One region of the Geodermatophilus sp. SYSU D01106 genome, then DNA from elsewhere that is predicted to be linked to it. Evidence: riboswitches for the same ligand, from Rfam matches in the RefSeq annotation. Region 1 holds a riboswitch; the other holds the start of a gene.
The links. Region 1 has a riboswitch for cyclic di-AMP ahead of ACI78R_RS06440 (hypothetical protein). Riboswitches for the same ligand answer to the same signal wherever they lie in the genome.
Positions count from the first base shown of each region.

Region 1 (7,329 bases):
GGCGACCCCGGCCACGGCCGGCCACACCGGCGGCAGGCCCGCGAGCGAGGCGGCGCCGAAGCCGAGGGCGGTCAGCCCGACCACGGCCAGGGCGGCCCGCGGCGCCGGCGGCACCTCGGCCACCGGAGCGGAGACGGGCACCGCGAGGTCGGCGCGGAACAGCCGCCGCAGCACCAGGTACTCGACGGCGACCGCGGCTCCCCAGGGGCCGGCCATCAGCCCGGCGAAGGCGAGGAACGACAGCCCGCTCGCGGAGAACGCCAGCAGGTTGGTCAGGTTCGACACCGGCACCAGCAGCGACGCGGAGTTGGCCAGGTGCCCGGTGGCGACGGCGTGCGGGCGCGCCGGCAGCCCCATCCGGGTGGCGGTGGCCAGCACGACCGGGGTGAGCAGGACGACCGTGGCGTCCAGGCTGAGCAGCGCCGTCACCCCGGCGGCGAGCAGCACCACCCGGCCGAGCAGCGCGCCGGCCGAGCGCCCCGCCCGCCGGGCCGTCGCCGCGGCCGCCCAGGTGAACACGCCCTCCCGGTCGGCGAGGTCGGCGAGCACCAGCACGACGACGAGGAACGCCACGGTGGGCAGCACCCCGCGTACCGCCGTCTCGGCCGCGGCGAAGCCGACCGCGCCGACGGCCACCAGGTACACCGCGCCCACCACGGCGACCGCCGCCGGGGGCACGCGGCGGGTGCCGGCCGTGGCCGCCGCGAGGGTGGCGGCCAGCACGACGCCGGCGGTGCCGAGCGCGACCGGGTCGGTCACCTCAGATGCGGGTGAACAGGTAGACCGAGACCACGACGCCGAAGGCCACGATGAGCACCCGCAGCGGCGTCGCGGGGATGCGGCTGGCGATCCGCGCGCCGGCGAACCCGCCGACCAGGCTGGCCGGCGCGGCGACCGCGACCACCTCCCAGGCGATCGGCCCGAACAGCCCGAAGACGACGAGGGTGACCGTCGCCGTCACCGCCGACAGCGCCGACTTGAGCGCGTTGGCCAGCGCCAGCCGGTGCAGCGCCGTCCCGAGGACCCCGACCAGGATGACGCCGAGCGCCCCGCCGAAGTAGCCGCCGTAGACGGTGGCGAGGAACAGAGCGACGTAGAGCCACCACGGGTCGCGCACGGCGCCGTCGTCGCGGTCGCGCAGCCGGCGGGTGAGCAGCGGCTGCACCGCCAGCAGCAGGCTGGCGAGCAGCACGAGCACCGGCACGACGACGTCGAAGGCCTCGCTCGGCGTGGTCAGCAGCAGCACGCTGCCGGCCGTGCCGCCGAGCACCGCGACGACGCCGAGGCGCACCAGGCGCCCGCGCTGGCCGGCGTACTCGCGGCGGAAGCCGAGCATCCCGCCGAGGTAGCCGGGCCACTGCGACACCGAGTTGGTCACGTTGGCCGCCACCGTGGGCAGGCCGAGCGCGACCAGGGTGGGGAACAGGATCAGCGACCCGCCGCCGGCGATCGAGTTGATGACGCCGGCGAGCAGGGAGACCGCCGCGGCGATGACCAGGTCGGCGGCGGACACGGGGCGGGAGCCTACGGTGGCGCCATGCGCCTCCCCGCCCCGGCGACCTGGCTGGCCGCCGCCCTCGGCGGATCCGGCGTGCTGCACCTGGTGCGGCCGCGGACCTACGAGTGGCTGGTGCCCCCGGAGCTCGGCGACGCCCGCTCCTGGGTGCTCGGCAGCGGGGTGGCCGAGGTGGCCACCGCGGCGCTCCTGGCCGCGCCGCCTACCCGCCGGGCCGGGGGCTGGGCCGCGGCCGGGCTCCTGGCGTCGTTCGTGCCGGCGCACCTGCACCACCTCCGGATCGCCCGCGGGCGGCCGGCGCTGCTGGCCGCCGGGGTGCTGCGGCTGCCGCTGCAGGCGCCGATGATCGGCGCGGCGCTGCGGGTGGCCCGGGGCCGGGCGTGACCGAGCCCTTCCCCACGGACTGGGAGCGCGCGCTGGTCGTCGTCGCCCACCCCGACGACGTCGAGTACGGGTGCGCGGCCGCCGTCGCCGTGTGGACCGACGCCGGGCGGGACGTCCGGTACCTGCTGGCCACCCGCGGGGAGGCCGGCATCGCCGGGCTGCCGCCGGGGGAGGCGGGGCCGCTGCGCGAGCGGGAGCAGCGGGCGTCGGCGGCGGTGGTCGGCGTCACGGGGGTCGAGTTCCTCGGGTTCCCCGACGGCCGGCTCGTGGAGGGACTGGAGCTGCGCCGGTCGCTGGCCGCGGCGATCCGCCGGCACCGGCCGGAGCTGGTGGTGACGATGCACTTCGGCGAGACGTGGACGCCGCCGGGCGTGACCCCGGCGTACTGGAACAGCGCCGACCACCGGGCGCTCGGCCGCTCCGTGATCGACGCGGTGGGCGATGCCGCCAACGAGTGGATCTTCCCCGAGCTCGCCGGGCAGGAGCCGTGGCGGGGCGTGCGCTGGGTCGCCGTCGCCACGCCGGTCGGGGCGACGCACGCCGTCGACGTCACCGACGTCGTCGACCGGGCGGTGGCCTCGCTGGCCGAGCACCGCCGCTACCTCGAGGCGCTGTCGGACGACCCGGTCGAGGAGCAGGCACGGCGACAGGTCGAGATGGCGACGCCGGAGGTGGACGGCCGGCGCAGGACCGGCTTCGCGCTCTACGCCGGCTGAGCGCGCCGGCCGTCCACCCCTCAGGCGGGCGTCACGGCAGGAAGCTCACGTGGACGTGGTCCATGTGGTTGGCCGTCGGTGAGCCGCGGTCGGCCATGGCCTGCCAGCCGGACCCGCCGACCAGCCAGATCCGCTGCTGCCAGATGACGTACTCGACGCGCAGCCGTGCCGCGTTGTCGATGACGAACTGGGCGACCGCGTGCCCCTTCGCCGCGTCGGCGTACACCATGAAGTCGGCGGCCAGTTCCTGCGTGGGGGAGTGCCCGGGCCGGGTGAGGACCGTGGACACCGCGAAGGCCTGCGTGACCTCCGCGACGGCCGGCCGCACGTGCGGCGCCCAGGCGCTGTAGGCGGTCGACGTCGGGGTCGGCGCCCCGGTGAGGTCCGTGGCGACGGCGACGACGGCGGTGGCCGCCGCGGCGGCGGGCGCGGGTGCGGGAGCCGCCGCCGGTGCGGGAGCCGCGGCCGGCGCGGCAGCGGGGGCGGGTGCCGGGGCGACGTCGCCGCGGCTGGACCAGTGCTCGGACCAGCCGCCCCGGTCGTGCCGGTCGCCGTCCCAGGGACGGTCGGCGGAGGCGGCCGACTGACCGGCCAGGCAGAGGGCGACGGTGGCGGTGCCGACGGTGAGCGTGCGGCGGAGGGCGTGTCTGCGCATGACGAGGAGAGCTCCTGTCGTGTGGCCCCGCGCGGTCCCGCCGTCTGCTCGGCAGGGGACCGCCCCGGGGCAGGGGAGGGCACGGGATCCGGGACGGCGCGCGGCAGCCCGGCGTCGGGCCGGTGCGGAGGCCGGTCGGGTCCGGATCCCGGAGGCGCGGCGGCCGGCGCGGGTGCGCGGGCCGCGGCGAGGTGTCTGGGGGCGGGGCGCGTCGGGGCAGGCGCCGACGGCGCTCCCCGTGTCGCGGCTCTCCGTTTCTCCCGTGGCCGCCTACCGGGTCAGCTGACGGGTTCGGGCGGGGATGTCGCCCTACCCACCTCCCGGGAGGACCGGGCGGTGGGACTCACCCCGGTGACGCGGTGGGTCCCCGGCTCGCGGCCACAGGCGTGGTCCGCGACTCGGCGGCGTCCGGGCGGATCACCCCGGCTGGGGCGGAAGGGCCGTCCGGACGGGTCGACCGTAGGGAGGCCCGCGGGACCCGGCAACGGGGACCGGGGAGTTCCGGTGGACCGGGAGGCTCCCGTCGCCGGGTGTTCGCCGAGCGGACACCCCGGGCCGGACTGCGGCGCGCCCGGGAGTCCGCCAGGGTGGGGGCGTCGAGCGCGACCACCCCCGGGAGGACGACGGTGACCGAGGCCAGCACGCGCGAGGAGATCGCCGCGACCGACGGCGCGGGGCCGCTGACCCAGGAGGAGCTGACCCGCATCCACGCCTGGTGGCGGGCGGCCAACTACCTGTCGGTCGGCCAGATCTACCTCATGGACAACCCGCTGCTGCGCGAGCCGCTGCGCCCGGAGCACGTCAAGCCGCGGCTGCTCGGCCACTGGGGCACGACGCCGGGGCTGAACTTCGTCCACGCACACCTCAACCGGGCGATCGCCGCGCGCGACCTCGACTGCATGTACGTGATGGGGCCCGGCCACGGCGGCCCCGGCCCGGTCGCGTCGGCCTGGCTGGAGGGCACCTACAGCGAGGTCTACCCCGACGTGTCGCAGGACGAGCCGGGGATGAAGCGGCTGTTCACCCAGTTCAGCTTCCCCGGCGGGATCCCGAGCCACGTGGCGCCGGAGACGCCCGGCTCGATCCACGAGGGCGGCGAGCTCGGCTACGCCCTGGTGCACGCCTACGGCGCCGCCTTCGACAACCCGGACCTCGTCGTCGCCGCCGTCGTGGGCGACGGCGAGGCCGAGACCGGCCCGCTGGCCGCGAGCTGGCACGCCACGAAGTTCGTCGACCCGGCCCGCGACGGCGCCGTGCTGCCGATCCTGCACCTCAACGGCTACAAGATCGCCAACCCGACGGTGCTGGCCCGCATCGAGCCCGACGAGCTCGACGCCCTGCTGCGCGGCTACGGGCACACGCCGTACGTCGTCGAGGGCGACGACCCCGCGCTCATGCACCAGCAGTTCGCCGCGACGCTGGACCGCTGCCTCGACGAGATCGCCGACATCCAGCGGCGGGCCCGGGAGGGCGGCGTTCCCGAGCGGCCGCGCTGGCCGATGATCGTGCTGCGCTCGCCCAAGGGGTGGACCGGGCCGGCGGAGGTCGACGGGCACCGCGTCGAGGGCTCCTGGCGCTCGCACCAGGTGCCCTTCGCCAACGCGCGCGAGGACGACGGCCACCGGCGGGTGCTCGAGGAGTGGCTGCGCAGCTACCGCCCCGAGGAGCTGTTCGACGACGCCGGCGCGCCCGTCCCGGCCGTGCGGGACCTCCACCCGGAGGGCCCCCGCCGGATGAGCGCCAACCCGCACGCCAACGGCGGGCTGCTCCTCCAGCCGCTGCGGATGCCCGCGTTCGCCGACTACGCCGTCCCCGTGCCCGAGCCCGGCACCGGCGCGGTGGAGGCCACCCGGGTGCTGGGGGAGTTCCTCCGCGACGTCATGCGCGGCAACCCGCAAACCTTCCGCGTCTTCGCGCCCGACGAGAACAACTCCAACCGGCTCGGCGCGGTGCTCGAGGCCACCGACCGCACCTGGATGGCGCGGCGCGAGCCCGAGGACGACCACCTCGCGCCCGACGGGCGGGTGATGGAGGTGCTCTCCGAGCACCTCTGCCAGGGCTGGCTGGAGGGCTACCTCCTGACCGGGCGGCACGGCTTCTTCTCCTGCTACGAGGCGTTCATCCACGTCGTCGACTCGATGGTCAACCAGCACGCCAAGTGGCTGAAGACCACCAACGACATCCCGTGGCGGCGGCCGGTCGCGTCGCTGAACTACCTGCTCACCTCGCACGTCTGGCGGCAGGACCACAACGGCTTCTCGCACCAGGACCCGGGCTTCATCGACCACGTCGTCAACAAGAAGGCCGACGTCATCCGGGTGTACCTGCCGCCGGACGCGAACACGCTGCTGTCGGTCGCCGACCACTGCCTGCGCACCCGGCAGTACGTCAACGTGATCGTGGCGGGCAAGCAGCCGGCGCTGCAGTACCTCGACATGGACGCCGCCGTCGAGCACTGCACCAAGGGCATCGGCATCTGGCAGTGGGCGAGCACCGACGCCGGTGCCGAGCCCGACGTCGTCCTCGGCTGCGCCGGCGACGTGCCGACGATGGAGACGCTCGCGGCCGCGGAGATCCTCACCTCGGCCTTCCCGGACCTGCGGGTGCGGGTGGTCAACGTCGTCGACCTGATGCGGCTGCAGGACGACCGCGAGCACCCGCACGGCCTGTCGGACGCCGAGTTCGACGCGTACTTCACCACCGACCGGCCGGTCGTGTTCGCCTACCACGGCTACCCGTGGCTGATCCACCGGCTGACCTACCGGCGCACCAACCACGGCAACATCCACGTGCGCGGCTACGTGGAGGAGGGCACGACGACGACGCCGTTCGACATGTGCGTGGTCAACGGCATCGACCGCTACGACCTGGCGATCGACGTGATCGACCGGGTGCCGCGGCTGCGCTCCCGCGGGGCGCACCTGCGCGACCGGCTGCGGGACCGGTTGATCGAGCACAAGCGGTACATCCGCACCCACGGGGAGGACTTGCCGGAGGTGGCGGGCTGGCAGTGGGGCTCGGGTGCCGGGCCGGTCGTCGTCGGCGGGGGCAACGAGCCGCTGCACGAGCCGGAGAACTGACCCGGCGGCGACCCGTAGACTGGCCGGCACGACGGACGAGTCGGCCGGGCGGTCGCGTCGGCGGGGGAGACCCCGTCGCCGAGGAACGTCCGGGCTCCATAGGGCAGGGTGGTCGTTAACGGCGACCCGGGGTGACCCGCGGGACAGTGCCACAGAGAACAGACCGCCAGCAGCGCCTCTCCGGAGACGCGGCTGGTGAGGGTGAAACGGTGGTGTAAGAGACCACCAGCGCACCGGGTGACCGGTGCGGCTCGGTAAACCCCACCCGGAGCAAGGTCGAGAAGGGACGGCGGGCGACCGTCGTCCTGCGCAGGCGTTCGAGGGCTGCCCGCCCGATGCCTGCGGGTGGACCGCTCGAGCCCGCCGGCAACGGCGGGCCTAGATGGATGACCGCCCATCGGGAGGCCGCGAGGCGCCCGAGGACAGAACCCGGCGTACAGGCCGACTCGTCCGTCGCCTACCGCCTGACCTGCGCTTTCAGGTCCGGCGGGGGTCCCCGTTCCTCAGATGTTCCTCAGCCGCGGGAGCCAGTACGGCGCCCACCACGGCCCGCCTGAGGACGAGGACCCGGACGTGTCCGCACCGTTGCGCGCGGCCGCCGGCAACGAGGACGGACTTGAACGTCTCGTATGGGAGGCTGCGATCCAGCGTTGGCCCGAGCAGGAGGCACGTTGGCCAAGTACCGGCGGCGGGGGCATTGGCGACGTGGTCGAAACGGGACCATGCACTGGGTCTCTGCGCACGACGTCACACGAGGGTCCTCGGGCAGGCGAAGCTCAAGCTTCTACTCGACGAGCCGGTTCACGCAGGACCACCATCCAGCCCCGCCGCGACCCGCCACGGTCCGCTATCCGGCACTGCCCTACTCAGCTCGCTGGCTGAGGCCCAACGCTCGCTGCCCCGTGTGCGGCGCAGCCGTCTACTTCTGGTCGAACGCGGCCGGCAGTCGGGTCTACTTCGACGAGATGGGACCGCCAT
Region 1 covers NZ_JBJGYM010000004.1:202,990-210,318, reverse strand. Annotated here, with positions in the region: gene ACI78R_RS06460 (SLC13 family permease) at 1-759, opposite strand, end outside; gene ACI78R_RS06455 (sulfite exporter TauE/SafE family protein) at 761-1,513, opposite strand; gene ACI78R_RS06450 (DoxX family protein) at 1,538-1,900, shown strand; gene ACI78R_RS06445 (PIG-L deacetylase family protein) at 1,897-2,616, shown strand; gene ACI78R_RS06440 (hypothetical protein) at 2,648-3,271, opposite strand; cyclic di-AMP (ydaO/yuaA leader) riboswitch at 3,524-3,668, opposite strand; gene ACI78R_RS06435 (phosphoketolase family protein) at 3,898-6,351, shown strand; RNA gene rnpB (RNase P RNA component class A) at 6,388-6,804, shown strand; gene ACI78R_RS06425 (hypothetical protein) at 7,254-7,329, shown strand, end outside.

Region 2 (7,329 bases), on a different contig from region 1:
ACGGTCGCGCTGCCCGACGCCCCCGACCTGCTGTCGCTGCTGCCACGCGAGGGCGCCCTGTCCTGGGTGCGCCGCGGCGAGGGGATGGTCGGCTGGGGCGAGGCCGACCGCCTCGAGGTCTCCGGCCCCGGCGCCCTGGCCGAGGCGGCCGCCTGGTGGGCCGACCGCAGCGCCGCACTCGCCGTCGACGACGCCGTCGGGGTCCCCGGCTCCGGCCCGGTCGTGTTCGCCAGCATCGCGTTCGACCCGGCCGCGGGGACGTCGGTGTTCGTGGTCCCGGAGGTCGTCGTCGGCCGGCGTGGCGGGCTGGCGTGGATGACCACCACCGGCGACGCCGACCCGCGCGACCTGCCCGCCCCCGCTCCCCTGCCGCCGTCGCCCGCCCGGCTGCGCTACGCCGACGGGGCGCTCGACCCCGCGTCCTGGTGCGGCGCGGTGTCCGCGGCGGTCGCCCGCATCGGCGACGGCGAGCTCGCCAAGGTGGTCCTCGCCCGCGACCTGCTGGTCACCGCCGACGTGCCGCTCGACGCCCGCCGGCTGCTCGACCGCCTGGCCGCCCGCTTCCCCGACTGCTGGACCTTCGCCGTCGACGGGCTGCTCGGCGCCACCCCCGAGCTGCTGCTGCGCCGCACCGGCCGGCAGCTGTCCGCGCGGGTGCTCGCCGGCACCGCCCCGCGCGGCGCGGGTGCCGACGACGAGCGGCTCGCGGCGGGCCTGCTCGCCAGCCCGAAGGACCGCGCGGAGCACGCCCTCGCCGTCGACTCCCTGGTGCGGGCGCTCGACCCCTTCTGCACCGCGCTGTCGGTGCCGGAGGAGCCCGCGCTGCTGACGCTGCCCAACGTGCGGCACCTGGCCACCGACGTCGTCGGCACGCAGCGCCGGTCCGGGGAGCGCGGGCGCGCGGGACTGCTCGACCTGGTCGACGCCGTGCACCCGACGGCGGCCGTCTGCGGCACCCCGCCCGACGTCGCCCGCGCGGTCATCGCCGAGCTCGAGGGGATGGACCGCGGCCGCTACGCGGGGCCCGTCGGCTGGCTCGACGCCCGCGGCGACGGCGAGTTCGGCCTGGCGCTGCGGTGCGCGCAGCTGTGCGACGACGACCCCGCCTCGGCCCGGCTGTTCGCCGGGTGCGGCATCGTGGCCGGCTCCGACCCGGCCGCCGAGCTCGCCGAGACGCAGTCGAAGTTCGCCGCCTTCCAGGCCGCGCTGGAGAGCTGATGCGGCTGGTCCCGGACCTGCGCTGGGACCACAACGCGCACTACCGGCACCTGTTGCTGCGCGCCGTGCCACCCGGGGCCGCGCGGGTGCTCGAGGTCGGCTGCGGTGCCGGCGACCTCGCCGCCGAGCTCGCCGGGCGGGCGGCGCGGGTGGACGCCGTGGACCGCTCGGCGGAGATGGTCGCGCTGGCCCGCGCGCGGGTGCCGGCGACCGTGCGGGTGGACCGGGCCGACGTGCTGGACCTCGCCCTGCCGGCGGGCGGGTACGACGCCGTCGTCGGCATGAGCGTCCTGCACCACCTGCCCCTGGAGGAGGCGCTGCGGGCCCTGGCCGCGGCCCTGCGCCCGGGCGGCGTGCTGGCGATGGTCGCCCTGCCGCGCACCGACCTGCCCCGCGAGCTGCCGCTGGAGCTCACCGCGGCGGTCGCGGACCGTGCCGTCGGGCTGCGGCGGGCCGTGCGCGGGCTCGCCGCCGGAGCCCCCGTGCCGGGCATGCCGATGCGCGACCCGGAGCTCACCGTGCGGGAGGTGCGGGCGCGGGCCCGGGCGGTGCTGCCGGGCGTGCGCGTCCGCCGGCTGCTGTTCTGGCGCTACCTGCTGGTGTGGCAGCGGCCGGCCTGACCGTGGGGAACGGGTCGGCAGGCGACGACGGCGCTGGTTGGCTGGCGCGGTGCGCCCCGTCCCCACCGTCGCCGGTGACCGCTCGCTGCCGCCGCCGTTCGACCACCCGCACGCCTCCGCGGAGGCCCGCGCGGTCGCCGAGCGGGGGACGGTCCTGCGCGCCCAGGTCGGGTCCGGCGTCCACGGCACCTCCGTGGCCGGCCAGGACGACCGCGACGAGATGGGCATCTGCCTCGAGCCGCCGGAGTTCGTGACCGGCACCGCGCGGGTGCCGGCGGGCCTGTCGACGACGGCGACCGTGCCGTTCGAGCAGTACCACCGGCACACCGCCTGGGACCGGCCCGGTGGGCTGGCCAACCGCTCCGGCGCCGGCGACCTCGACGTCGTCGTCTACTCGGCACGCAAGTGGGCGCGGCTCGCGCTCGGCGGCAACCCGACGGTCCTCCTCCTGCTGTTCGTGCCGGACGAGGAGGTCGTGGTCCGCACCGAGGCCGGTGCGGAGCTGGTCGCACACGCCGACCGGTTCGTCTCGCGCCTGGCTGCCGACCGCTTCCTCGGCTACCTGCGCGCCCAGCGGGCGGCGATGACCGGCGCCCGCCCCGGCCGCGCGGAGCTGGTCGATGCACACGGGTTCGACGTCAAGTTCGCGATGCACGCGCTGCGGCTCGGGGTGCAGGGCGCCGAGCTGCTCGGTACCGGCCGGATCACCCTGCCGGTGCCGGAGCCGGACCGGGCGTACCTGCGCCGGGTGCGCCGCGGCGAGGTACCGCTCGCCGAGGTGGTCGAGGCGGTCGAGGACGCCGAGGCGCGCCTGCTGGCGCTGCGCGACAGCCCGGCGGTGCCGCCGCTTCCCGACCGCGCCTGGGTGGACGGCTGGCTGCACCGTGCCCACCTCGCGTACTGGGCGTCGCTGCCCTGAGATCGCGGGGTGTCAAGACCTGTCCGGCATCTGTGGACAGGCTCCTGACCTGCGGATTCGCCTCGCGGAGCGGCGCTGGACGGGCTAGACTCCGTACATGTGTTCGAGCGAGATCGGCGGTGGGGACGTGTTGGATGACGTCGCCGCGCTGGTCGCCGAGCGCAACCGGATCGACGCCCGCCTCGCCCGCGCGGTCCGGGCGGCGGAGCTGTCCTCCGCTCCCGAACGCGACGGCTTGAAGAGCATGGCGTCGTGGTTGCGCGGGCACTGCCGGCTGTCCGGGCGCGAGGCGTCCCGGCTGGTCGGCAACGGCCGCGCGCTGGAGCACCTGCCGGTGCTGGCCGAGGCGCACGACGCCGGGCTGGTGACCGCCGCGCAGGTGGCCGTGGCCGCGGAGGTGACCACCCCGGACCGGCTCGCCGCCGCCGCGGCGCAGGGTGTGGACCTGGGCGAGATCGACTCGGTGCTCACCGCCGTGGCGATCGAGCAGGACCACGACGCCCTGGTCGTCGTGGTGAAGCGGTACTGCAACGCCCTGGATCCCGACGGCCCGGAGCCGGACCCGACCGAGGGGCGGCGCATGTCGGTGGTCCGCCACGCCGACGGCACCGTCAGCTTCCACCTGCACCTCGACCCCGTGGGCGCCGAACGCTTCGCCACCGCGGTGGAGGCGCACGTGCAGGCCGACCGGCCCGCCGGCGACGACCGCACCCGCGCCCAGCGGCTCGCCGACGGCGCCGTGCAACTCGCCGACACCGCCCTCGCTTCGGGCAGCACCCCGCGGCTGCGCGGGGTCAAGCCGCAGGTCGTGGTCAAGGTCGACGCCGAGGACCTGCACGACCCCGCCTGCCCGGCCGACCACGCCCCGACCGGCTCCGACGCCGAGACCGACGGTGACGGCGACACCACGACCGACAGCGACGCCGACTTCTCCGCGGCCGAGACAGGCGGTGCCGGCGAGGCGACCAGGAGCATCCGCCAGGCCCGCGCCGGGTCGAGCAGGACGCCCCCTCTGCCGCGGTGGCGGGGCAGCGCGACCCTCGGGTCCGGCGCCGTGGTCCCCGCGGCCACCGCCCGCTGGCTGGCCTGCGACGGCGCGATCACCCGCGTGGTGCTCGGCCCCGACGGCGTCCCGCTCGACCTGGGCCGGGAGCAGCGGCTGGCCGACCGGCACGTCCGCCGCGCCGCGGAGGTCCGCGACGGTGGCTGCGTGTTCGCCGGCTGCGGCGCCCCCACCTGGTGGTGCGACGTCCACCACCTCGTGCACTGGCTCGACGGCGGACCCACCTCGCTGCAGAACTCGGCGCTGCTGTGCGAACGCCACCACACCAAGGTCCACGCCGGCTTCCGCGTGCAACGACAACCGGACGGGCGATGGCACACCTGGCGGCCCGACGGCACCGAGATCCGCACACCCGCGGCGCTGCGGTCGCCGCCCCTCGTCCCCGCCTGAGACGACGAGGACCCCGGCCGCGGGCGGCCGGGGTCCTCGTGTCGGGCGGTGGTCAGCCGACGTAGTTCACGTGCACGTGGTCGAAGTGGTTCGCGGTGACGCCACCGCGGTCCTCCATGGCGCGCCACGCGCCGTCGGGCGAGGTGAGGATGCGCTGCTCCCAGATCACGTACTCGACACCGAGCTCGTCCCAGTGGTCCACGTGGTACTGCGCGATGGCGTCGCCGAGGCCGGCGTCGCTCATGACCATGTAGTCCAGGGCCTTGCCCGAGGGGTGCCCGTCGGGGTCGACGGCGCTGGGCCGGGTGCCGCCGAGGGTGATGTCACCGGCGCCGGGCACCGCGCTCACGACGGCGTTCGCAGCCGCCTGCACCGCGGCGTGGATCGGCCCGGAGCTGTTGGTGATGGTGGCGACGGCGGCCGGCGCGGGCGCCGCGGCGACCTCGGGGGCGGCCTCGGCGAGCGGGGCGACCTCGCCGACCGGCGCGGACTCCCCGGCGTTCGAGCCACCGGCGGGCGCCTCGGCAGGGGCTGCGGCGGGCGCGGGGGCCGGAGCCTCGGCGGGGGCCGCGGCAGGCGCGGGGGCCGGCGCCTCGGCGGGCGCGGCGGCCGGGGCCGCCCCGCTCACCGCGAACACCTGACCCGGGAAGATCAGGTTCGGGTTGCTGCCGATGACGTCGACGTTGCGCTCGTAGAGCTCCCGCCAGCTCTGGGCGTGGGCGGCGGCGATCTTGGCGACGGTGTCGCCCCAGCGGACGGTGTAGTCCTCGGCGTCGGCAGCGGTCGGCGCAGGCGCGGCCGGAGCGGCCTCGACCGGCGCGGGCGCGGCCGGGGCGGCCGGGGCGGCCTCCGGCGCGGGGGCCTCGGCGGCGGGTGCGGCCGGGGCGGGCGCCTCGGCGGCGGCCGCGGTGGTGCCCTCGGCCAGGTACTTGCCGCAGGACGGCCAGGCGCCGACGCCCTGGCCGGCGAGGACCGCCTCGGCGATCTCGACCTGCTGGGCGGGGGTGGCGAGATCGGCGCGCGGGGCGAGCTCGGTGCCGCCGAACGCGGCCCAGGTGGACTGGCTGAACTGCAGGCCGCCGTAGTAGCCGTTGCCGGTGTTGATCGACCAGTTGCCGCTCGACTCGCACTGGGCGACGCCGGACCAGTCGTGGCTGGTCGAGGCGGAGGCGGGCGAGCTGAGGACGCCGATCCCGACGACGGTGGCGCCGGCGGCGACAGGGGCCTTGGCGATGACCTTCTTGGTGCGGACGTAACGGGGTGCGCGGTGCTTGGGCATGGTGATGATCTCCCGATCACCGCCGGCGAGGTGAGCTGTCGGGTTCGGGCGATCGGTGCCCGGCCGCGGGACGCGGCTTCACCCCGGAGACGCGTTCAGGTCAGGCCCCCGTAGGCCGTCACGCGCCGGAAGTGGGTCCCCCACCCCTGCCCTTGGGAGTTGACGTGAGCGACCGGTGGGCAGGGTTTGGCGGACCGGCGCCGCGCTCCGGTGTGCTGAGCGCAGCCAAAACGTTACATATCGTCATGGCAACTGTCGTCGTGTCGCCGGTCACAAGGGGGTTGTGGTGTGCTCCAGCGGGGTATCGACGTCCCTCGGTCGAGGGCCCGGCGAACCCGCTGTCCGGACGATCCACCCTGGTCGCACCCGGTGTCGCGGAGACGGCCCCCGCCCTCCCTCGACGGCCGGGACCAGCGGCGGCCGGTGACGCAGCACACCGGCCGCGCGGGTCAGGTCAGGGCACGGGCGGCGGTCTCCCGCAGCGCGACGGCGAGGTCCGCCTCCGCGCGCTGGTCGGTGCGGACGACGACCACCCGCGGCCCGCCGAGCGCCAGCGCCGCCGGCAGCTCGTCCGCGGCGGTCACCGCGGTGGCTTCCCAGCCCAGCGTCCGGGCGACGGCGACCAGGTCGCGGCCGTGCGGCGTGCCGAACACCCGCCGGTAGTCGCGCTCGTGCGCGGGCCGACCCGGCTCGAGCTGGGCGAAGATCCCGCCGCCGTCGTTGTCCGGGACGACGACGGTGAGGTCCGGCCGGGCCTCGCCCTCGCCGGTCAGCAGCCCCTGCAGGTCGTGCAGGAACGTCAGGTCGCCCATGAGCGCGACCGCCGGGCCACCGTGCACCAGCGCGGCCCCGATCGCCGTGGAGATCGTCCCGTCGATGCCCGCGACGCCGCGGTTGGCCAGCACGTGCACGTCGCCGCGCGGCACGGCGAGCCGGTCGACGTCGCGCACGGGCGTCGAGGAGCCGAGCACCAACAGCGCGCCGGCGGGCAGCGCGGCGACGACGTCGCGGGCTAGCCGGGCGGCGGTCAGGCCGGGAGCGCCGTCGAGCAGCGCGTCCACGGCCGTGCCCACCCGCGCGGCGGCGTCGCGCCAGGCGGCCGCCCACGCCGCGTCCGCGGGCGGCCCGGACGGCGGCGCGGCGCGGGTGACCGACGTGCTGGAGCGGGCGGGGTCGGGCCAGCGCGGGCCGGACACCACCGTCTCCACCCGCACCCGGGGGTCGGCCAGCAGCGCCGAGACCGGCCGCGACAGCGTCGGCCGCCCGAGCACGACCACCCGCGCCGGCCGGTGCTCCTCCAGCCAGTCCGGCGCGCCGAGCAGCAGCGCCCCGCCGCGCACGGCGTCGCCGGTCCACGCCCCGCCGCTGGGCTCGGCGACCACGGGCCAGCCCGCGGCCGCGGCGCCCTCGGCCCAGGCCCGGCCGGCCGCCGACGGCCCGTCACCGGCGACCATCAGCGTCCGCGGGGCGTCGGGCAGCGGGTCGGCCGGGGCGAGGGTGGCCCCGCCCGCGGTCCACGCGCCGCCGTCGTCGCGCCCGGCCCACGGGCCGGTGAGCGGGCCCGGCTCCTCCTCCGGCAGCAGCGGGTCGCGCAGCGGCAGGTCGAGCTGCACCGGCCCGGGGTCGCCCGACAGCGCGCCGGTGGCGGCGAGCAGCGCGCGGGAGACCACGGAGCGCCAGTAGCGGTTCTGCGCGGCCTCGCGGCCGGCCTCGGGCACGCCGACGTCGGCCGCCCAGCGCACCGCGCCGCCGTAGAGCCCGGGCTGCTCGATGGTCTGGTTGGCGCCGGTCGAGCGCAGCTCCGGCGGCCGGTCGGCGGTCAGCGCGAGCAGCGGCACGC
Region 2 covers NZ_JBJGYM010000001.1:114,433-121,761, forward strand. Annotated here, with positions in the region: gene ACI78R_RS00640 (isochorismate synthase) at 1-1,218, shown strand, start outside; gene ACI78R_RS00645 (class I SAM-dependent methyltransferase) at 1,218-1,838, shown strand; gene ACI78R_RS00650 (DNA polymerase beta superfamily protein) at 1,888-2,757, shown strand; gene ACI78R_RS00655 (DUF222 domain-containing protein) at 2,855-4,210, shown strand; gene ACI78R_RS00660 (transglycosylase family protein) at 4,263-5,489, opposite strand; cyclic di-AMP (ydaO/yuaA leader) riboswitch at 5,494-5,664, opposite strand; gene menD (2-succinyl-5-enolpyruvyl-6-hydroxy-3-cyclohexene-1-carboxylic-acid synthase) at 5,939-7,329, opposite strand, start outside.
Region 2: another riboswitch for cyclic di-AMP. It lies ahead of ACI78R_RS00660 (transglycosylase family protein); the one in region 1 lies ahead of ACI78R_RS06440 (hypothetical protein).